Regions from separate parts of the Rhizobium sp. BE258 genome, predicted to be linked through region 1. Evidence: predicted binding sites of a transcription regulator. Region 1 holds the regulator's gene; each other region holds the start of a gene.
What was found. The regulator LexA, encoded in region 1, represses DNA repair genes until DNA is damaged. The targets are predictions, from matches to a motif close to TGTTCNNNNTGTGTTCNG.
Positions count from the first base shown of each region.

Region 2: a site for LexA is predicted at 2,638-2,655, ahead of dnaE (DNA polymerase III subunit alpha). Genes of this name have one in related genera too.
Region 3: a site for LexA is predicted at 2,734-2,751, ahead of J2X43_RS09215 (YifB family Mg chelatase-like AAA ATPase). Genes of this name have one in related genera too.

Region 1 is NZ_JAVDWL010000008.1:188,068-193,394, forward strand. Features, by position in the region: gene J2X43_RS25755 (ComEC/Rec2 family competence protein) at 1-1,901, shown strand, start outside; gene lexA (transcriptional repressor LexA) at 1,882-2,595, opposite strand; gene J2X43_RS25765 (VOC family protein) at 2,799-3,677, shown strand; gene kdsA (3-deoxy-8-phosphooctulonate synthase) at 3,674-4,519, shown strand; gene eno (phosphopyruvate hydratase) at 4,674-5,327, shown strand, end outside.
Region 2 is NZ_JAVDWL010000007.1:354,720-360,046, reverse strand. Features, by position in the region: gene dnaE (DNA polymerase III subunit alpha) at 1-2,413, opposite strand, end outside; gene J2X43_RS24395 (hypothetical protein) at 2,717-3,292, shown strand; gene J2X43_RS24390 (DUF5680 domain-containing protein) at 3,360-3,824, shown strand; gene J2X43_RS24385 (ABC transporter ATP-binding protein) at 3,821-4,504, opposite strand; gene J2X43_RS24380 (lipoprotein-releasing ABC transporter permease subunit) at 4,520-5,327, opposite strand, start outside.
Region 3 is NZ_JAVDWL010000002.1:803,199-808,525, forward strand. Features, by position in the region: gene cysK (cysteine synthase A) at 7-969, shown strand; gene J2X43_RS09215 (YifB family Mg chelatase-like AAA ATPase) at 1,115-2,647, opposite strand; gene gshB (glutathione synthase) at 2,824-3,771, opposite strand; gene J2X43_RS09225 (cupin domain-containing protein) at 3,868-4,371, opposite strand; gene J2X43_RS09230 (sn-glycerol-3-phosphate ABC transporter ATP-binding protein UgpC) at 4,472-5,327, opposite strand, start outside.

The sequences.
Region 1 (5,327 bases):
ATCTGTTGGCGCTCAAGGCGACGGAGAACCCGGCGCTGAAGCGGCCGCCAGAGCAGGTGACCGTGATTGCGCGCGGCCAGAAAGCGGAGTTCGAAACCGGGACTTGGCTGAAGGGCAGGGCAAGGCTGACGCCGCCGTCAGGCCCCGCTCTTCCCGGCCTCAACGACTTTTCGTTCGGTGCCTATTTCGACGGTGTCGGTGGCAACGGTTTCTTTTATGGTGCCCCTGCCGTGGTTCCGGCGGTCGAACCCGGGCCCGCATCGATGCAGGATCGCGCGCTTGAATGGCTCTACCGCTTGAGAAGCGGCATCGGCGACCGTATTAGAGGCATCCTGCCTGGCGACACCGGCGCTTTTGCCGCCGCTCTGGTCACGGACGAGCGCCGCGCCATTTCGAGCGAGACGACCGAGGCGCTGCGCCAATCCGGCCTTGCGCATATCATCGCCATTTCCGGTCTCAACATGGCGCTGTCGGCAGGCATCTTCTTCGTCGGCTTCCGCACCGTGCTCAGCCTGTTTCCGGCTGTCGTCCAGGCCTATCCCGTCAAGAAGATCGCCGCAGCCGGTGCGCTTGCCGCCGTCACCGCCTATTTCCTGATCTCGGGCTTCGCAGTCTCCGCCGAGCGCGCCTTCATCATGATGGCGATCATGCTGGCGGCGGTCTTCTTCGACCGGCCGTCGATCAGTCTGCGCAACGTCGCCCTATCGGCGCTGGTGATCATTGTCCTCTCACCCTCGGAGATCATGGGGCCAAGCTTCCAGATGTCCTTCGCCGCGACACTGGCCCTCGTCGCCGGCTATGCGCTCTGGAAGGAGAGGCCGGTGCGCGACCGGCCCTTCGCAAAGTTTCGCGTCGTCAGGATGCTGTCTTCCGCCGCTGCGTTCTTCGGCGGCATCCTGCTGACCTCCGTCATCGGCGGCTTCTCGACTGCATTGTTCTCGGTCGAGCACTTCCACCGGCTGACAGCCTATGGCCTGCCAGCCAATCTCGCCGCCATGCCGATCATCTCCTTCATCATCATGCCGTTCGGCCTCATTGCCATGCTGCTGATGCCCTTCGGTCTCGATGCATGGGCGTGGCAGGTGACGGGCTTTGGGCTCGATCTGGTGATCGCCATCGCCAGGACGGTTGCCTCATGGGGCGGCGATATCGGCGTCGGGCGCCTGGCGTCCTGGTACTTTCCCGCGGCGGTGACGGGTTTCCTGCTGCTGACTTTGCTGCGCAGCCGCATGCGGCATCTCGGCACCGCGATCTTGATGGCATCGACGACAGCCGCCGCGATGTTTGGAGGTCCTCCGCCGCCGAAAATCGTGATTGCCGAGGACGGGAGCATGGCGGGCATCGTCAGCGACAACGGCCTCGCCACCAATCGCGAGCGGCCACCGGGCTTCATCTTTGATCAATGGAGGCGCGCGCTGGTGCTCGATGAGCATCTACCACCGGCGTTCCCGGCGCTCCCGGATATTCCCACCGCACCGCGCGGTGAAAGGCTGAAATTGACGGAGGCACAGCAGAACGAAACGATGGACGCGATCAAGGCCAGTGCGACGGGCGAGCGCTTCTCATGCGTGAAAAAGGCCTGGTGTACAGCGAAGCTCGACAACGGTTCGATCTTGACCGTGATCGAGAATGCGGCGTTCCTTGGCCCAGCTTGCGACATATCCGATATCGTCGTCACACCGGTGCGCCTGCGCCTCGATACCTGCCGCTCAGGCGCCCTGCTTTTCACCGGGGAGACACTGCGAAAGACAGGCGCTGTCGAGCTTCGTTTCCCCAATGGGATCGCCGAAATCACCACATCATTCGAGGGTCTCGAGCGGCCCTGGACCCGCCACCGCGCCTACGATTGGCGCAGCGGCACTTTTGGTGAAAGCGAGACGCTCAGTGATAGCGGCGGATAAGGCCAACGAGCTTGCCCTGAACCTTGACGCGGTCCGGTCCGAAAATACGGGTTTCGTAAGCCGGGTTGGCAGCTTCGAGCGCAATGGATGCACCCTTGCGGCGAAAGCGCTTCAGCGTTGCCTCTTCGTCATCGACGAGAGCAACGACGATATCACCGGCATTGGCGGTATTGGTGTTGCGGATGATGACCGTGTCGCCGTCGAAGATGCCGGCCTCGATCATCGAGTCGCCCTTGACCTCAAGAGCATAGTGCTCACCGCTTCCGAGCATGTCGGCGGGAACTGTAATGTCGTGGGTGTTCTGCTGGATCGCCGAAATCGGCACACCGGCTGCGATCCGGCCCATGACCGGCACGGAGATCGACGTGTGATTGTCCTCGTTCGCCGGCTTCGGCGGCGCGACGGGCTGCGGCTTGCCAAGGCTGCCTTCGATGACGCTCGGCGAGAAGCCGCGGCGCGGCTGAATGCTCGGGCTGTAGGCTTCCGGAAGCTTGATGACCTCGAGTGCGCGCGCCCTGTTCGGTAGGCGGCGAATGAAGCCACGTTCTTCCAGAGCCGTGATCAGGCGATGGATGCCCGACTTGGAAGCCAGATCGAGCGCATCCTTCATTTCGTCGAAGGATGGCGGAACGCCGGACTCCTTCATGCGCTCGTGAATGAAGAGGAGAAGCTCCTGTTGTTTGCGCGTCAGCATCGAAGTTTTTCCCCAGATTCGTGAAACAAAGCCAGAACGGACACTATATGTTCCATATGTGTTCCGCAAGTGCCTAAATATCGGTAAAACTTCCGATGATTTTTCGTCGTTTTTGAAAGTTTATTTGCCGGATTGGTGATCCACGCTTGCGCTTTGCCGGGCAGGGCGTGCAAATCTCTGCCGGCTTCACCGGAGGAACCGCCATGACGCGTCCGCTCGATCATCTGGTACTGCCCGTGACCCATATCGACGTTGCCCGCGAGCGACTCGGGCGTCTCGGTTTCACCGTCGCGGCCGATGGCCGTCATCCGTTCGGAACGGAGAATGCCTGCGTCTTCTTGGCCGACAAGACCTATCTCGAACCGCTCGGTATTGCGAGCCAGGCGGACTGCGACGCGGCTGTCGCAAAGGGCAACAGCTTTGTCGCCCGCGATCAGGCCTTCCGCTTCCGCTGCGGCGATGACGGCTTTTCGGCTGTTGTCTTCGGCACCGATAGTGCCGATGCGGACAAGGCTGCCTATGACGGCGCGCAGCTGAGCGGCGGCGATATGGTCGAATTCTCGCGGCCGATCGTCATGCCCGACGGAACGCAGGCGACAGGCGCCTTCAAGCTCGCCTTTGCCGCCGATCTTCGGGCACCCGATGTCTTCTTCTTCGCCTGCCAGCGGATCAACGCCTTTCCGGCCGATCGCAATGCACTGGAAACCCATGCAAACGGCGTCACCGGCATCAGCGAGATCGCGCTGAGCGCTGAGGATCCGCAGGCCTTCGCCGAATTTCTGGAGACGGCCAGCGGTGGAGTGGAGCCTAAGGAGGCGGCACTCGGCCTATCCTTCGAATTGCCGAACGGGAGACTTTCCATCTTCTCGAACGAGGGCATGGAGGCCTATTTCGATGCCGAGCCACTTGTCACCGATAACGGCCTCAGGGCGCGCGCAATCGTCTTTTCGGTCGGTGATCTGGCCGTGACAGCGGCGCATTTGGCTGCTAACGGGATCACCCATGTCAGTATGAACAATCGTCTGTTGGTGAAGCCGGCGCCGGGACAGGGCGCAATCTTCGCCTTCGAGGAGACCCAATGACAAATACCAATGCAGAAGTTGTCGCCGGCGAGGGTGCTGGCCGCGTTACCTTTTCGAATACGGGCAAGCTGTCGCTGATCGCCGGTCCCTGCCAGATGGAAAGCCGCGACCACGCTTTCATGGTCGCCGGTGTTTTGAGCGAACTCTGCAAGTCGCTCGGTATCGGCCTCGTCTATAAGTCGTCTTTCGACAAGGCGAACCGGACATCGCTTTCCGCCGAGCGCGGCATCGGTCTTGAAAAGGCGCTCGAAGTCTTCTCCGATCTGAAAAAGGAATTCGGCTTTCCTGTTCTGACCGATATCCACACGGAAGAGCAGTGCGAGCAGGTGGCAACCGTCGCCGACATCCTGCAGATCCCGGCCTTCCTCAGCCGCCAGACCGACCTTCTCGTTGCCGCCGCCAAGACCGGCCGGATCGTCAACGTCAAGAAGGGCCAGTTCCTGGCGCCCTGGGACATGAAGAATGTTCTCGCCAAGCTGAATGCCAGCGGCAATCCGAACATCCTGCTCTGCGAACGCGGTGCCTCCTTCGGCTACAACACACTGGTATCGGACATGCGCTCGCTGCCGATCATGGCTGCACTTGGCGCTCCTGTTATCTTCGACGCCACGCATTCCGTGCAGCAGCCGGGCGGGCAGGGCGGCTCGAGCGGTGGTCAGCGCGAATTCGTCGAGACCCTGGCGCGTGCCGCCGTTGCCGTCGGTGTCGCCGGTGTGTTCGTCGAAACGCACGAAGACCCCGACAATGCGCCGTCTGACGGACCGAACATGGTCTATCTGAAGGACATGCCGCGGCTTCTCGAAAAGCTTCTCGCCTTCGACGCCATCGCCAAAGCGGCCTGACGTTCAAAAGGCTGACATGATCCTGTAATAGGCCTCGGATGAGGCCGGAAACGAAGGCATGTTAGGCGGCTCAAAAACGGCCATTGTAATTTGCGTGCCTTCGATTAAGACGATTTCAAACGATTTATCCCACCCACCGAGCAGGAAGAAACCCATGACTGCAATTACCGATATCATCGCCCGCGAGATTCTCGATAGCCGTGGCAACCCCACCGTCGAGGTCGACGTTTATCTGGAAGATGGCAGCATGGGCCGCGCGGCTGTTCCGTCGGGTGCCTCGACCGGCGCGCACGAAGCCGTCGAAGTTCGCGATGGCGGCAAGCGCTATCTCGGCAAGGGTGTTGAAAAGGCTGTCGAAGCCGCCAACACGGAAATCTTTGACGCCATCGGCGGCATCGACGCTGAAAACCAGATCCAGATCGACAACATCATGATCGAGCTGGACGGCACGCCGAACAAGTCGCGCCTCGGCGCCAACGCCATCCTCGGCGTTTCGCTCGCTGTCGCCAAGGCTGCCGCTGAAGCTGCCGGCCTGCCGCTTTATCGTTACGTCGGTGGCGCTTCCGCCCACCTGCTGCCGGTTCCGATGATGAACATCATCAACGGCGGCGCTCATGCCGACAATCCGATCGACTTCCAGGAATTCATGATCCTGCCCGTCGGTGCCGACTCGATCCGTGAAGCCGTCCGCATGGGTTCGGAAGTCTTCCACGTCCTCAAGAAGGAACTCTCGGCTCAGGGCCACAACACCAACGTCGGCGACGAAGGCGGCTTCGCACCGGGCCTGAAGAGCGCGCCTGAAGCCCTC
Region 2 (5,327 bases), on a different contig from region 1:
ACATATCGAGCGTCATCGAGGCGGCGAGGAACTCGACCGGATAATGCGCCTTCATATAGGCCGTCTGGTACGAGACGATGGCGTAGGCGGCGGCATGCGACTTGTTGAAGCCGTAATTGGCAAACTTGGCGAGCAGTTCGAAAATGTTGTCGGCCTGCGGCTTCGACACGCCATTCTTGACGGCGCCGCTGACGAAGCGCTCGCGCTGCTGGTCCATCTCGGCCTTGATCTTCTTACCCATGGCGCGGCGCAGAAGGTCGGCTTCACCCAGCGAGTAGCCGGAGAGCACCTGAGCGATCTGCATGACCTGCTCCTGGTAGACGATAACGCCCTGGGTTTCCTTCAGCAGGTAGTCGATGGTCGGATGGATCGACTCGACCTCTTCCTCGCCGTGCTTGCGGGCGTTGTAGGTCGGGATGTTTTCCATCGGGCCCGGGCGGTAGAGCGCCACCAGCGCGATGATGTCCTCGATGCAGTCGGGTTTCATGCCGATCAGCGCCTTGCGCATGCCGGCACTTTCCACCTGGAACACGCCGACCGTTTCGCCGCGCGCCAGCATCTCGTAGGTCTTCTTGTCATCGAGCGGGATCGAGGCCAGATCGACCTTGATGCCGCGCTTGGCGACGAAATCGACGGCGACCTTCAGAACGGTCAGCGTCTTCAGGCCGAGGAAGTCGAACTTCACCAGGCCGGCCTGTTCCACCCACTTCATGTTGAACTGGGTGACGGGCATGTCTGAGCGCGGATCGCGATACATCGGCACCAGCTTCGACAGCGGACGGTCGCCGATGACGATACCGGCGGCATGGGTCGAGGCATGGCGGTAGAGGCCTTCGATCTTCTGGGCGATGTCGAGCAGACGGGCGACGACAGGTTCCTTGGCCGCCTCTTCCTGCAGCTTCGGCTCTTCCTCGATCGCCTTCGACAGCGGCGTCGGATTGGCCGGGTTGTTCGGCACCAACTTGCAGATCTTGTCGACCTGGCCATAGGGCATTTCGAGCACGCGGCCGACGTCTCGAAGGGCGGCGCGCGCCTGCAGCGAACCGAAGGTGATGATCTGCGCCACCTGCTCGCGGCCGTATTTCTTCTGCACGTAGCGGATCACCTCTTCGCGGCGATCCTGGCAGAAGTCGATATCGAAGTCGGGCATCGACACGCGATCGGGATTGAGGAAGCGTTCGAACAGCAGCGAGAAGCGCAGCGGATCGACGTCGGTAATCGTCAGGGCGTAGGCAACCAGCGAGCCCGCACCGGAACCGCGGCCCGGGCCGACCGGGATGTCCTGCAGCTTGGCCCATTTGATGAAGTCGGCAACGATCAGGAAGTAGCCGGGGAACTTCATCTTTTCGATGACGCTGAGCTCGAATTCGAGCCGGTCGCGATAGTCCTTTTCCTCATAGCCCGGCGACATGCCGAGCGTCGCCAGACGCATGTCGAGGCCTTCCACGGCCTGGCGGCGCAGCTCTCCGGATTCGGCGCGATCGGCCTCGTCGGCGTCGTCGCTGGCGCCGGTAAAGCGCGGCAGGATCGGCTTGCGGGTTTGCAGCACGAAGGAGCAGCGTCTTGCGATCTCCAGCGTGCTTTCCAGCGCCTCCGGCAGATCGGCAAACAGCTTGGCCATCTCCGCCCGGCTCTTCAGATAGTGATCCGGAGTCAGTCGGAAGCGGCTGTCGTCGGAGACGATGGCGTTGTGCGCCACGGCCATCAGGGCGTCATGCGCGTCATAATCGTCCCGCGCCGGGAAGAAGGCCTCGTTGGTCGCTACCAGCGGCAGATCGTGCTCATAGGCAAGGCCGATCATCTTCTGCTCGTGGCGCTTGTCATAGGTGCCGTGGCGCTGCAGCTCGACATAGAGCCGGTCGCCGAACAGCGCCTTGAGACGCGACAGGCGCGACACAGCCGGCGCCATATGCCCCTGCTTGAGAGCCATATCGATGGGGCCGCCAAGCGAACCGGTGAGCGCGATCAGACCCTCGGTGCCGGCCTCCTCCAGCCAGGAGGCGCGGACGTGGACCGCCTGGTTGTCTTCACCGCCGAGATAGGCGCGGCTCACCAGATCGACGAGGCGCTCGTAACCGGCAGCTGTTGCGGCCAGCACGACGATCGCAGGCAGTTTGCCCATCATCTGCTGGCCGCCGCGCTTTTCAACTTCGAGCCCGTCTTCCATATCAACGGAGATCTGGCAGCCAATGATCGGCTGCAGCCCCTCGTCCATCGCCTTCTGGGCGAATTCGAGGGCGACGAAGAGATTGTTGGTATCGGTGATGGCAATCGCCGGCTGGCTGTCGCCCGAAGCCTTGTAGAGGATCTTCTTCAGCGGCAGCGCACCCTCGAGCAGCGAATAGGCCGAGTGTACGCGCAGATGAACGAAACCCGGCGTCCCGCCGATAAATCCGCCCTCTGCATCCGCCATGACACGTCCCTTCAATCGCCCGTATGAATCGGTGCCATTGTCGGTCCTGGCCGTGGAGATGTCCAGAAGAAGTCCCTGCCCGGAACCGCATGGCAGCCATGCGGTCCCCTGAAAAATTACATCGCCATCAGGATCAGAGAGAAGCTGGCAACAAACATTGCGATGGAGGTGAATGCTGCGACGTCACGGATCATGTCAGTCATTTGGCTCTCCTTTACTCGTTATGTTTTTAGTTTGTTCCGCTATTGTTCCGTTGTCAACAGAATTGTTTTCTGTTTGGTTAACGCGGAACAGGAGAGAAACATGCGCCTCACAATCCTTGCCGCCGCCCTGCTTTCGGCCCAGGCCGCTATTGCCGCAGACACCGGCCCCGCCCGCATCGTCGATGCGGCCGTGGGCGATTGGAACGGCGATGGGAAGCCCGATCTGGCAGTGCTTGCCGAGGCCGCGGCGGATGCCGAAGACGATCAGCTCGGCATCTACATCTATCTGCGCGACGACCACGATCTGCTGCGGCTCGCTGCCAGCGCACCCGGCAAGATCTGGGGCAGCACGGCTGTGGACGGGATCTACGGCCAGGAGCCGTCGATCAAGGCCGCCGGAAAATCGTCGATCGCCGTCCATTCGCAGAACAGCGCCATCGGCCGGGACCGCTGGGAGCAGACGCTGACGCTCGCCTATCGCAACGGCCAGTTCGTCGTCGCCGGCTATACCTACAGCGATTACGACACGCTCGACCCGGATGCCGGTGGCACCTGCGACTACAATGCGCTGACGGGCAAATTGCAGAAAGGAGGCAAGGATCAGACATCGGAGCCGCGCGTTATCGCCATTACCGACTGGAAGGACGAAACCGGCCAGTCGATCTGCGGCAACTGACGCTTGTTCTCTTTTTGTTCTTTACAAATATCGTTGCGTCTGCGAGACATATCGCAGGAGGCGCGGCATGTATCTCACTTTCTTGAACGACTTCATCGTCGAGGCAAAATCGCAGACCTATGTCGGCGGCGGAGCAAAGATAGCGGCCTGCCGGTCGGGATCGCAGGATATCGGCTATGAGCGCGGCGAATGGCGCTATCTCGACAGCTATTTCGGCGGCACCGATTTCGCCGGCCAGGAAACCGTCTGGCTGAACGGCGAGCCCGTCTGGGCGATGAACTACTTCGGCCACATCATCGAGCCGCGGCTGATCGACGGCAGCCGCGCCGGGGCCGTGATCAAGGCAGCACTCTCGGCGCTTTATGGCGGTGAAAAACGCTTTCTCGGCGGCATGGAATATGAGCACGAGTTCGGCCTGTATATCGACCGAAGCGAGGGTGATTGCGGCCATTTCCGCGGCATGGAGATGATTGTCGTTGAAGAACGGCGCGCTTACGAGCTCGATTATCGCGGCGGTCTGATCCGCCTTTAGAACTCGACGACCTTGCCGTCGGTGATCGTCACGCGGCGGTCCATGCGCGCGGCGAGATCGTGATTGTGGGTGGCGATCAGTGCCGCGAGACCGGACTGGCGAACCAGCGCTTCCAGCGCGTCGAAGACGTAGTTGGCGGTTTCCGGATCGAGATTGCCGGTCGGCTCGTCGGCGAGAAGCAGCGACGGCGCATTGGCAACAGCGCGGGCGATCGCCACGCGCTGCTGCTCGCCGCCGGAGAGCTCGCCCGGGCGATGGGCGCCGCGATGGCCGATGCGCATGTATTCGAGGAGCTGCTGGGCGCGCACGGCAGCTTCCTTGCGCGCCAGGCCTGATATCATCTGCGGCATCATGATGTTTTCCTGCGCCGAGAATTCCGGCAGCAGGTGATGAAACTGATAGACGAAGCCGATCTCGCTGCGGCGGATCGCGGTTCGCTTGTCGTCGGAGAGCCCGTTGCAGGCATGACCGTTGATGCTGACCTCGCCGTCATCAGGGTGCTCCAGCAGACCCGCCAGATGCAGCAGCGTCGACTTGCCGGTACCCGAGGGCGCGACAAGCGCGACGATTTCGCCGCTATGCAGCGTGAAATCCGCGCCCTTCAAAATCGAGAGCACCGTATCGCCCTGCCCGTAGTGACGCTCGACGCCGGAAAGCTTGAGAACGACATTGCGTTTCATGGAGTTCAGCATTCCTTATTCGTAACGTAGCGCTTGCACCGGATCGAGGCGCGAGGCGCGCCAGGCCGGGAAGATGGTCGCAAGGAAGGACAGCGTCAGCGCCATGATCACGACAGAGGTCGTCTCGCTGACGCTCATCTCGGCCGGCAGCTGGCTCAGGAAATAGAGCTGCGGATTGAAGAGAATGGTGCCGGTGATCCAGGAGAAGAACTGGCGGATCGACTCGATATTGATGCAGACGACAACGCCGAGCAGAACGCCTGCCAGCGTGCCGACGATACCGATTGCGGCGCCGGTCATGAAGAAGATGCGCATGATCGCACCGGAGCTGGCGCCCATGGTGCGCAGGATGGCGATATCGCTGCCCTTGTCCTTCACCAGCATGATCAGGCCGGAGATGATGTTCAGCGCCGCGACCAGAACGATCAGCGTCAGGATCATGAACATGACATTGCGCTCGACCTGTAGCGCGGAGAAGAAGGTCTGGTTGCGCTGGCGCCAGTCGGTGATGGCGATCTGGCGGCCAGCGGCATCCTCCACCTTCGGCCTCAGATTGTCGATATCATCGGGATTATTGGCGAAGAGCTCGATCGACTGCACCAGCCCTTCCGAATTGAAATAGAGCTGCGCCTCCTCGAGCGGCATGTAGATGATGGCGGAATCATATTCCGACATGCCGATCTCGAAGATACCCGATATGGTGTAGGACTTGACGCGCGGATTGACGCCCATCGGCGTCACATCGCCTTCCGGCGAAATCAGCGTGATCGTGTCGCCTGCCTGCAGCCCCAGCTGGTTGGCCATGCCGGAGCCGATCAACACG
Region 3 (5,327 bases), on a different contig from region 1:
GCACTCATGTCGAAAAAACCGGGCCGCGGCCGCATCTACTCGTCGATCACCGAAACCATCGGCGATACGCCGATCGTGCGCCTCGACAAGCTTGCCAAGGAAAAGGGCGTGAAGGCCAACCTGCTGGCAAAGCTCGAGTTCTTCAATCCGATCGCCTCGGTCAAAGACCGTATCGGCGTGGCGATGATCGAGAGCCTGGAAGCACAGGGCAAGATCTCGCCCGGCAAGACGACGCTGATCGAGCCGACCTCCGGCAACACGGGCATTGCACTCGCCTTCGCCGCCGCTGCCAAGGGTTACAAGCTGATCCTGACGATGCCGGAAACCATGTCCGTCGAGCGCCGCAAGATGCTGGCGCTGCTTGGCGCCGAACTGGTGCTCACCGAGGGGCCGAAGGGGATGAAGGGCGCCATCGCCAAGGCCGAGGAGCTGGCCTCGACCCTGCCTGACGCGATCATTCCGCAGCAGTTCGAAAACCCGGCCAACCCTGAAATCCATCGCAAGACGACGGCCGAGGAAATCTGGAACGATACCGACGGCGCAGTCGATATCTTCGTTTCCGGCATCGGCACCGGCGGCACGATTACCGGCGCTGGACAGGTGCTGAAGTCGAAGAAGCCCGGCATCAAGGTCATCGCTGTCGAGCCGGAAGAATCGCCCGTGCTTTCGGGCGGCCAGCCCGGACCGCACAAGATCCAGGGCATCGGCGCCGGCTTTGCGCCCGCCATTCTCGACACCAAGATCTACGACGAGGTCGTCACCATCAATAGCGCATTGGCCATGGAAACCGCCCGTCTGGTCGCCAGGCTCGAAGGCGTGCCGGTCGGCATCTCGTCCGGTGCGGCGCTTGCCGCCGCCATCAAGGTCGGCAGCCGCGAGGAAAATGCCGGCAAGACCATCGTGGTGATCATCCCGTCCTTTGCCGAGCGCTATCTTTCGACGGCGCTATTTGATGGGCTCGGGAGCTGATCAGCGAATAGCGAATAGCGAATAGCGAATAGCGAATAGCGAATAGCGAATAGCGAATAGCGAATAGCGAAGCTTGCTCGGCCCTGAGTGCTAAGCAAGCTTTTCTTTTTCTATTCGCTATTCGCTACTCACTATTCGCTTCCCTTCATGCTGCAGCCGTCAGCCGCTCGCCCGCGATCCGATAGGAGATCGCTTCAGCCAGATGGATACGACCAACCGTTGTCTTTCCATCGAGATTGGCGAGCGTACGCGCGACTTTCAGAACGCGATGATAGCCGCGGGCGGAGAAGCGCATCTTCTCCGCCGCATCCCGCAACAGCCGCAAGCCGCCGGCATCCGGCTCGGCGTATTTCTCGATGAGCGCCGTCGAGCAGCGCGCGTTGGTGACGATGCCGCCGAGGCCCGCAGCGATGAACCGGTCGGCCTGCAAATCTCGCGCCCGCGCAACGCGGGCCGCCACGGTGCTGCTCGCCTCAGCCGGCATCGGCCGGATCAGGTCGGTCGCGGCCACGGCCGGTACGTCGATATGGATATCGATGCGATCCATCAGCGGGCCGGAAATCCGCCCCTGATAGTCGGACTGGCAGCGAGGGCCACGGGCACAGCTGTGGCCGGGCTCTCCGGCCATGCCGCAGCGGCAGGGGTTCATGGCGGCGACCAGCTGGATACTGGCCGGATAGGAGACCCGGTGATTGGCGCGGGCGATGATGCATTCGCCGGTCTCCAGCGGCTGACGCAATGCATCGAGCGCCTGCGGCGAGAATTCCGGAAACTCATCGAGAAAGAGCACGCCATGATGGGCAAGCGACGCCTCGCGGGGCCTTGCCCGCAAACCGCCGCCGACCATCGCGGCCATGGTTGCCGAGTGATGCGGGGTACGGAATGGACGCCGATCGGACAGCTTGCCGCCGGAGAGCTGCCCGGCGATCGAGTGGATCATCGACACTTCGAGAAGCTCGGCAGCCGAAAGCGGCGGTAGAATCGATGGCAGCCGCGCTGCGAGCATCGATTTGCCCGAGCCGGGAGGCCCAACCATCAGCAAATTATGATTTCCGGCAGCGGCGACCTCTAGGGCGCGCTTAGCGCTCTCCTGTCCTTTGATATCAGCAAGATCAGGCAGGTTGGCAGCGTTGGCGCGGATCGACGGCTCGGGGCGCGACAGAACCTGCGTGCCGCGGAAATGATTGGCGAGAGCGATCAGGCTTCTCGGCGCCAGTATATCAAGGCCGGTCCCGGCCCAGGCCGCTTCCGGGCCGCTGTCGGCCGGGCAGATCAGGCCTTTACCAAGGCCATTGGCTCCGATCGCCGCCGGAAGCGCGCCGGCAACCGGGGCAATCGTGCCATCCAGATTGAGTTCACCAAGCACGACATAATCCGCGAGCGCATCGCCGGGAATGGCGCCGAGCGCCGCCATCAGGCCAAGCGCGATCGGCAGATCGAAATGCGAGCCTTCCTTCGGAAGATCGGCAGGTGCCAGATTGACGGTCACCCGCTTGGCCGGAAGCGCCAGCCCCGACGCATGAAGGGCCGCCTGAACCCGCTCGCGGCTTTCCGCCACGGCCTTGTCGGGAAGGCCAACGATCTGCATGCCGACCTTGCCCGGAGCGACCATCACCTGGACCTCGACCGGCACGCCCTCAATGCCCTGAAATGCAACAGTACTGACGCGCGCGACCATGCCCCTGCCCCCGCAACCAACTACATCGCGTTTTACGACCCATCATGGCCGTCAATTGCAATCTGGCATGGAAAACAGAATAAAACAAGAACAATAAACGAACAGATTCCCGCACCCGCTGCGCTCAGGTTGCAGCGGGTTGTATCGGCTCATCAAAATGAGAACAAAACACCCTTTTAGGTGCGCTTGCGCTCGATGGCATCCCAGAGAAGGCTTGCGATATCGGCGCCCCCGAACCTGGCGACTTCGCGTAAGCCAGTGGGAGACGTGACGTTGATCTCCGTCATGTAGTCGCCGATGACGTCGATGCCGACCAGCAGGAAGCCGCGGTCCTTCAGAGCCGGGCCGATGCGCTTGCAGATTTCCATCTCGCGCGCCGTGAGCTCGGTCGCCTCGGCGCGGCCGCCGACATGCATGTTGGAGCGGCTGTCATGCTCGGCCGGAACGCGGTTGATCGCGCCGACAGGCTCGCCATCGACAAGGATGATCCGCTTGTCGCCTTTGCGCACGTCAGGCAGATATTGCTGGGCGATGAAGGGCTCGCGGAAGAGCTGGCCGAACATCTCGAGCAGCGAGGAGAGGTTGCGATCGTCCTTGGTCGAATGGAAGACACCGGCGCCGCCATTGCCGTAGAGCGGCTTGAGGATGATATCGCCCATTTCATCGCGGAAGCGGCGGATTTCGGCGGCATCCTTGGTGATCAGCGTCTTCGGCATCAGATCGGCGAATTCGGTGACGAAGATCTTTTCCGGCGAGTTACGCACCCAGGCCGGATCGTTGACGACGAGCGTCTTCGGGTGGATGCGCTCGAGCAGATGCGTCGAGGTGATGTAGGCCATGTCGAAGGGCGGATCCTGGCGGAGCAGGACGACATCCATGGTCGCGAGATCGATACGCTCGGGGGCGCCGAGCTCGAAATGGTCGCCCTTGACGTCGCGCAGGATCATCGGCTCAACGGAGGCGAAAACCTGGCCATCGCGGAAACTCAGACGATCCGGCGTGTAGTGAAAGAGCTTGTAGCCCCGGGTCTGCGCCTCAAGGCTCATGGCGAAGGTGGAATCGCCTGCGATGTTGATGCCCGAAACATGGTCCATCTGGACCGCTACGTTCTTGATCTTGGCCATTTCCGTCCCTCACTGAATGCCGGACAGATGTAGGTCGCAAGACGGCTGAACGCAACGGCCAATCAATGGCTTCGTGATATCGCGATCAAGGTTTCTTCAGGCCGCGAGGCCCTGCTGTCCGGTGTTGCGCAGCATGTTGCGGAGGCGGTAGGCGAGCGCCACCGGCTTCGGGAAAGGCTTGCGCAGGAAGGCAACCTTGCGGACGTAATTGTCGACCCGCCAGCTGGCCCAGGTGCCGCCGGCAAAGAAGGCGACGTCGCCGGCGCGGAGTGTGCGCTCGGTGCCGTCTTCCGCAGTGATATGGACCTCTCCCTCGATGATCATCACGGTCTCGTCCCAGCCGAAGAACCAGCGGAACTCGCCTGCCGTACAATCCCAGATCGCCGTCAGCGAAGCTTCGTCGTGGCCGCGCGAGTGCTCGGCGGTGCGGGCCTGCGGGTCACCGCTGACCACCCAGTCCGGGTTGATCGGCGTCGACTTCATCGGCAGATGGTCGCTCGAATGCGCGATGAAGGATTTGCCGCGCGGCATCGCCACAGCATACGGCACCGTGCGCGCAGCCATTGCGACCGCACTTGCAAGCATAAGCTTCCAGGCCATGAAACACCCCGTTTGCTACCCCAATGTTCGTGGAATAACAGACAAGTCGTAAGAGAGGCGTTCAAGCAGCCGCTAAAATTTTAACGTATCCTGACGAAGCCTACTGGACTGGCTCGGCGGCGACCGGCGCGCTTGTGCTGGCCGCAACGCCGGCACCGATCCTCTTGCCGCTATCGGCCGCGAAGAAGTGAAGCTTTTCGGGAGCGATGATGAAGCGCATTTCACTGGCGATCGGCGTTTCCGGCGAGACGACCGCAGTCAGCTGCTGATCGCCGAGCATACCGTGGACGAGGCGCTGCGAGCCGAGTTCCTCGACATATTCGACGGCGAGCGGCATCGCATATTCGTCTGCCCGCGCGAGACGCAGGTCCTCGGCGCGCATGCCGATGGTAACGGGACCGGAGGCCGGAGCGTTGCCAGCGAGATCGATCAGGCTCGGGCCGATCGCCAGCTTGTCGCCATGGAGCTCCGCCTTCAGGAGGTTCATGGCCGGTGAGCCGATGAAGCTGGCGACGAAGGTGGAGGCCGGGGTGTGGTAGACATCGAGCGGCGCGCCGATCTGCTCGATCTCGCCGCCGTTCAGGACGACGAGGCGGTCCGCCAGCGTCATCGCTTCCAGCTGGTCGTGGGTGACATAGATCGAGGTGGTGCCGAGGCGGCGCTGCAGACGCTTGATCTCGCCGCGCATCGAGACGCGCAGCTTGGCATCGAGGTTTGACAACGGCTCGTCGAAGAGGAAGACGGCCGGCTTGCGAACAATGGCGCGGCCCATGGCGACGCGCTGGCGCTGACCGCCCGAGAGGGCTTTCGGCTTGCGCTCCAGATATTGCTCGATCTGCAGCATGCGGGCGGCTTCGGCGACGCGGGCGTCGATTTCCGCCCGAGGCGTCTTGCGGTTCTTCAGGCCATATTCGAGGTTCTGGCGGACCGACATATGCGGGTAAAGTGCATAGTTC